3 regions of the Roseibium sp. Sym1 genome follow, and region 1 is predicted to be linked to each of the others. Evidence: predicted binding sites of a transcription regulator. Region 1 holds the regulator's gene; each other region holds the start of a gene.
The links. Region 1 encodes PhoB, which activates phosphate uptake and scavenging genes when phosphate is short. Its sites were predicted from a motif close to TGTCATNNANCTGTCAT; they were not measured.
Positions count from the first base shown of each region.

Region 2: the regulator PhoB is predicted to act here: its motif matches at 922-938, upstream of O6760_RS12535 (alkaline phosphatase).
Region 3: the regulator PhoB is predicted to act here: its motif matches at 899-915, upstream of ppk2 (polyphosphate kinase 2).

Region 1 is NZ_CP114786.1:6,621,485-6,623,749, forward strand. It holds gene O6760_RS30330 (GcrA family cell cycle regulator) at 1-112, shown strand, start outside; gene O6760_RS30335 (DUF1330 domain-containing protein) at 193-558, opposite strand; gene phoB (phosphate regulon transcriptional regulator PhoB) at 671-1,369, opposite strand; gene phoU (phosphate signaling complex protein PhoU) at 1,453-2,148, opposite strand; gene pstB (phosphate ABC transporter ATP-binding protein PstB) at 2,179-2,265, opposite strand, start outside.
Region 2 is NZ_CP114786.1:2,752,420-2,754,684, forward strand. It holds gene O6760_RS12535 (alkaline phosphatase) at 1-860, opposite strand, end outside; gene O6760_RS12540 (DeoR/GlpR family DNA-binding transcription regulator) at 1,325-2,113, shown strand.
Region 3 is NZ_CP114786.1:2,224,208-2,226,472, forward strand. It holds gene O6760_RS10215 (carboxyl transferase domain-containing protein) at 1-148, opposite strand, end outside; gene O6760_RS10220 (TetR/AcrR family transcriptional regulator) at 145-792, opposite strand; gene ppk2 (polyphosphate kinase 2) at 976-1,884, shown strand; gene O6760_RS10230 (Gfo/Idh/MocA family protein) at 2,008-2,265, shown strand, end outside.

The DNA of each region.
Region 1 (2,265 bases):
CGGCCGCCAGTCCGATGCCGGCGTGCCCTATTGCGCCCATCACTGCAAGATCGCCTACCAGCCGGTCGCCGACCGCCGGCGTGACCGCAAGGTGGTCGCCCAGGCCGGTTGACGACCGGGCAAAACAAGGTCCACCCAGGCATTCAAGGCCCGCCTCACGGCGGGCTTTTTTGCCTCCGCGATCCACAGCCTTCAATTGCCGGTCAATTTATCGACCAAAATCGCATTCAGTGCGGAACCTGTCCGGCGCAGCTTGGCAAGTTGCTGAAATTCCGGTGAATTCCAGAATTCACTGGCATGTTCCCGGTCGGGGAACTCGAGGATGAAGGCTGCATCGGGAACCGGGTTGTCACCTTCGAGATGGCCCGGGTTTCCTCCGCGGACAAGGAACTGCCCACCATGAGCGGCAACGAGGTCCGGGACCTTGGCGAAATATTCCGCCATCCAGTCGCGGCTGTGGATCTGCATCTGGCCGATCACGAACGCGGTCATGCCCCCTCCTAACCTGGCGCTGATATCGCAGCCAAGGCTAGTCAATCCGGTGGCGAGAGACAACATTGGCTCATGCCGCGCAGGTCAGCGCCGATGTTTCGCCGTGAACCGCATTCGGCAGGGCGCGCCCAAAAAAGCCCGCCAAAGGGCGGGCTCTTTCCAGGGTCCCTGAAGGTGATCAGGCAGTGGCGGTGAACTGGTCGTTGAAGGCGTAGCCAGCACCGCGCACGGTCCGGATCGGATCCTTGGCCTTGCCCTTGTTGAGAGCCTTGCGCAGGCGCCCGACATGGACATCGACGGTGCGTTCGTCGACATAGACGTCATGGCCCCAGACGCCGTCGAGCAGTTGCTCGCGCGAAAACACACGACCTGGAGACGTCATCAGGAACTCCAGCAGGCGAAATTCCGTCGGCCCCAGATGGACTTCCTTGGCGTTCCTGCGCACCCTGTGGGTTTCGCGATCCAGTTCGATGTCACCGGAGCGCAGCATGGTCGAAACCACTTCCGGGCTCGCCCGGCGCAGGATCGCCCGCACCCGTGCCATCAGTTCCGGCACCGAGAACGGCTTGACGACATAGTCGTCCGCACCGGTGGCCAGGCCGCGGATACGCTCCGCCTCCTCACCGCGCGCGGTCAGCATGATCACCGGCAGGCGTTCGGTATCCTCGCGGGCGCGCAACCGCCTGCAGAGCTCGATACCGGACAGGCCCGGCAGCATCCAGTCGAGAAGAAGCAGGTCCGGCAGGCTTTCCCGCAAGCGGATTTCGGCCTCGTCGCCGCGGACACACGATTCAACCGCGTAGCCTTCCGCTTCCAGGTTGTATCTTAACAGAAGGCTGAGAGGTTCTTCGTCTTCAACGATGAGCACCTTCGGCATGCATTTCGCTCCAAATTCGGCATCCTGCGCGGCCTCCCGGGGCCACGCGCCGGCCGGATCGCTTCCGCGACCGGCGTCAGTGGTTACACGGCACCGGTTTCGTCAACCTTGGCACGCTCTTCCGGCAACCGATCACCCGTCACCATGTAAAAGACGTTTTCGGCGATGTTGGTCGCGTGATCGCCGATGCGTTCGATGTTCTTGGCGCAGAAAAGCAGATGAACGCACTGCGTGATGACCCGGGGGTCTTCCATCATGTAGGTGAGCAATTCGCGGAACAGCGACGTGTAGATCGCATCGATCTCCGCGTCGGCTTCCTGTACGTGACGGGCAGCGTCCGCGTCCTTGCGCGCATAGGCGTCAAGGACCTTCTTGAGCTGTGACAGCGCGAGTTCGGTCATGTGCTCGACACCGATCGCAAGCTTCTTGGACTGCAGATCGCTGTCGATCGCAATCACGCGCTTGGCCACATTCTTGGCCAGGTCGCCGACACGCTCCAGGTCGTTGGCGATCCGGGTCGCGGCGGTGACTTCGCGCAGGTCCTGGCCCATGGGCTGGCGGCGGGCGATGATCTCGATCAGCTTGACCTCGACCTCGTGGTGCAAGGCGTCCAGTCGCGCGTCGTTTGCAATCGTTGCCTTGGCGAGGTCCAGATCCTGCGAAACCAGCGCATGCACGGCATCGGCAAAGGCTTTCTCCGCCAGACCACCCATTTCGGCGATCTTGCCGGCCATCGCCGTCAGTTCCTCGTCATAAGCCGAGACTGTATGTTCAGACATCCCGTGTCCCCTTCAGAAATCGGAAATCGCCTAGCCGAAGCGGCCAGTGATGTAGTCCTGCGTACGCTTGTCTTTCGGATTGGTAAAGATGTCCTCGGTCGGACCTTCCTCAACCAG
Region 2 (2,265 bases), 2.8 Mb from region 1:
TCGTATTTCATGTGCGAGGATTCGAACAGGCCGACCAGCGGAGTGCCGTCCAGCCTGGCCGCCCTGAACGTCTCATCGTCATGGACGTACTGGGCGCCGGCGGTCTTCACCTCCTCGATGAGGTTCTTGCCGTCCGTGCGTTTGCCGGCCTTGCCTTCCTCGTCGGTGACGTCCTTCGGGATGAAGTGACGGCGGCCGCCGCCAAGAGCAACGTCAACACGGCCAGCCTTGACGGCTTCGATCATCTGGGTGGCGATGTCCGGGACCTGGCAACCTTCCGGCAGCTTGCTGTCGTCTTCAAAATTGCGGTCGGCGGAATGTGCGTAGGCCGATGCCGGGGTGGCATGGGTCAGGCGCGCGGTCGAGACCACGCCGACGGACTTGCCCATGGCGGAGTAGATTTCGGCAGCGTTGACGACGGTTGCCCCTTCGACCTGTGAGCAGTCGCCCCGGTTCAGCGTCTCATCGACGCCGATCACGCCGGCCTTGGTCTTCACGCCGGAGTGCATCGCGGTGCCTGTGCCGGCAGAATCCGGTGTCTGGGCATTGACGTTGTAGGTCTTTGCCAGAGCCAGGTGCGGGAACGTCTCGTGGTGCAGGACGTGTTCGTCGCCGTAATTGCCGTTCTGCTGGCCATCGAACAGGCGGGTGGCGTAGTTGGTGCCGACACCATTGCCGTCCGCGATCAGGATGATCACGTTTTTGGCCTTGTTGGTGTTCGGCTGGACGGCGGCTTTCGCCTCCAGCTGAGCCTGTGCGGCGGTGAACCAGTCGTTGTCCTGCTGCGGCAGGGCGTCCTGGGCGACGGCGACGGAGCCGGTGAGGGCCAGCGCCAGCGTTGAGCTAATAATCGTTTTCATGACATCTCCCGATGGTGTGGGGGAACCCGGGAGTTACTTAGGAAGGGTGCATGACAATCGATTGACAGTTGGATGACGAAGTGAAGTCGGAGGTGTGCGCCCGCGCCATGCCTGGTCCGATTTTGTATCCGCACGGTAGCTGGCTTAAGCGGTCGGCCGACAGAAATCTTCCGAATTGTGGCGTCTTTTCAATGATCCGGACGGGCAATCGCCTCGCCTGGAAACTTTCAAAGGCCCTCTCGGACGCAAGGAATTTTCAAATCTTTTTCGCTTTTACGGTGCCGTGTTGCACCACCAGCTTTCTCCATTTGTCATATCATGTTCATATGAGCGTCGAGTAAGGTTCATATGAACATGATTTAACCGGGTTTCGAAGACAGGTTTTTGCGAGTCAACAAGATGCCCTGGAAACAAACGGGCTTTGGCCGCGGCCGCAGCAATTGGATGATGTCGGATCAATTAACATGCTTGGGCAAATAGAAATTTCAAAACGTCAGGCTGAAATCGCGGATCTGGTGCAGTTGGCCGGATTTGCCTCTGTCGAGGAGCTGGCGGAGCGATTCGATGTCACGACGCAGACCATACGACGGGACGTGAACAAATTGTGCGAGCTTGGTGTCCTGCGCCGCACCCATGGCGGCGTCGAACCGCCTGCCCCGGCTTCCAACATCCACTATTCAACCCGCCAGATTCTCAACCTCCCTGAAAAACAACTGATTGCGAAGCTTGTCGCCGGGCATGTGGACAACAACCAGTCGCTGGCCTTTTCCATCGGCACGACCCCGGAAATCGTCATGCAGGCGCTGACCGGCCACGACAGGCTGGCCGTCTTTACCAACAATCTGAACGTCGCCTTCTCGGCTTCGGGCAACCCGTCCTTCCAGGTCACCATCACGGGCGGCCGCCTGCGCCATGGGGACCGGGACGTCCTGGGCTCCGCGGCACAGGCGTTCTTCGCCAATTACAAGGTCGATATCGGTATCTTCGGCGTCGCGGGCGTCGATGAGGACGGCACGCTGCTCGACTTTCACGAGGACGAGGTTGCCGCGCGCCAGTCGATCCTTGCCAATTGCCGGAAATCCTACCTGGTGCTCGACCACAGCAAGTTCGGGCGCAGTGCACATGTGCGCGGCGGGCATCTTGCCGATGTCGACGCGATCTTCACCGACCGGCCGGTGCCGGCCGGCTATCTTGCCGCGCTCGAAGGCGCGAACACCGAGGTGTTCGTTGCGGACGAGGGAAGCGGCGCGTAAACGCCATCGTCTCACCGACCAGCTCGCGAAGAGCTTCGTGCGCTCCGGCATGAAGCTGCCAAAAATTTTTCTGCGACCGCCGCAAGGCGGCTTTCCGCGCTTTTGAAGAATGCCAAACCGCTTTGGCCGACGGCATTGGACTTTGGGCCGAT
Region 3 (2,265 bases), 2.3 Mb from region 1:
ACACGTGGCGCTGACGGGCGGTTTCGCCGCCGCCGTCGAGCGCGGTCTGCGCGGCCGCCTTGACCGTGTCCATGGCGGCCTGATGGGCTGCCCTGTTGGCGGCGAATTGCTCGGATTTGGGCGAAAGGCTCGATTTCAGGATGCTCATGTCATCCGGTCTCCCGTCAAGGATGGGGTTGTGTCCGGTGCAACGGCCTTGCGCACCAGCTCAAGATAAAGCGCTTCGATGTCCTGTTTGGAGAGGTGGCCGCCTTCGCGGTACCAGTTCGGAATGCCGGTCAGCATGGCAATGATGGCGCGGGTGGCGACACGCGCATTGGCGACCGCGTAGCGCCCCGCGGCTGCCCCTTGCGCAAGGATGTCAGAGAGGATTGCCTCGTAGCGGCTGCGCTCGGTCTCGACCACGTCGAAATTGTCCGGCTCGAGATTGCGCAGTTCCATGTAGGCGATGAACACCTCGTCGGCCTTTTCCAGGTGATAGCGGATATGGAACCGCACAAACCGTTCCAGCGGATCCATGTCTTCTGCAAGATCGCAGGTGTCCCACGCGTTGAGCAGGTCCGCCATGTGGGACAGCATCAGGTCCTTCAGGATGTCCTGCTTGGTCGGGAAGTGGTTGTAGAGCGCGCCGGGACGGACGCCGACATCGGAGGCGATCTCGCGCATGGAGACGGCGGCATAGCCGGAGGCGGCAAAGCGCTTCAGCGCCGCTTCGCGCACGCGCGCGGCGGTTTCCTGGCCCTTTGCACGGGACGGGCCACGTGTCTGCGATTTTTCGGCGGCGCCGGTCATCACGTTCCTCCCGGACCGTAAAATAAATGAACGATCATTCATTTACAAGCGGGTTTTCCATGAACGGAGGATCTGAAACAAAGAATGGCCCGGGAAGTAGGTCTGTTGTCAAAAAACTTACATGGATAAGCTGTTCACAGTCATTCGAACGAACAGCCACATTTGTTTCAAGGGGACCGATTGATGACCGAAGAGAGCGCAAAGACCTGGGTCGAGGCCGAATGGGCGGACAGTCTCGACGAAGAACTGGAAATGGAAATCGATGATCTGCTGGTGGCCAAGGATCTCGCCTTCATCTCGGAAAAGAAGCACAAGTCGCCGCTCGAGCGGAACACCTATTTCCACGAGTTGCTGCGCCTGCAGGCAGAGCTGGTGAAGCTGCAGGACTGGGTCCAGCATACCGGCGAGAAGATCGTCATCGTCTTCGAGGGCCGGGACGCGGCCGGCAAGGGCGGCGTGATCAAGAGGATCACCCAGCGTCTCAACCCGCGCGTCGCCCGCGTGGTCGCCCTGCCGGCGCCGACGGACCGGGAAAAGAGCCAGTGGTATTTCCAGCGCTACGTGCCGCATCTGCCGGCCGCCGGTGAAATGGTGCTGTTCGACCGCTCCTGGTACAACCGCTCCGGTGTCGAGCGCGTGATGGGTTTCGCGTCGGACGATCAGGTCGAGCAGTTCTTCAACGACGTGCCGGAATTCGAGCGCATGATCGTGCGTTCCGGCGTGCGGCTGATCAAATACTGGTTCTCGATTACGGACGAGGAGCAGCAGCTGCGCTTCCTGATGCGTATCCACGACCCGCTGAAACAGTGGAAGCTGTCGCCGATGGACCTGGAATCCCGCGTTCGCTGGGAGGATTACACCAAGGCCAAGGAAGAGACGTTCGAGCGCACCAACATTCCGGAGGCGCCTTGGTTCATCGTCGAGGGCAATGACAAGAAACAGGCGCGCCTCAACTGCATCAGCCACCTGCTCTCGATGATCCCCTACGAGGATATACCTCACGATCCCATCCACCTTCCCGAGCGGGTCTACAACCAGGACTACGAGCGCAAGGTCCTGCCCGAGCATCTCTACGTTCCGCAGAAATTCTGAGGCGCTGCCGAGAGGCGGTTCCTGCCGTTCGGCGCGACCGGTCGGCGTTCGACCGCCCTTGCAGTTCCCGCGGGTTCGTGCCATTTGAGTAGCGTGCCTCAAAAATCAGGGAAGGATGCCAGGATGGGTGACAAGAATATCCGGTGGGGGATCGTTTCGACCGCCAATATCGGTCTGGAGAAGGTCATTCCCGGCATCCAGGTCTCCGCGACCGGGACGGCCCATGCCATCGCCTCCAGGGATCTGGAGAAAGCGCAGGCTGCCGCGAACGATCTCGGCATCGCGAAGGCCTACGGATCCTACGAAGAGCTGCTCGCCGATCCGGAGATCGACGCCATCTACAATCCGCTGCCCAACCACATGCATGTGCCGGTGACGGTC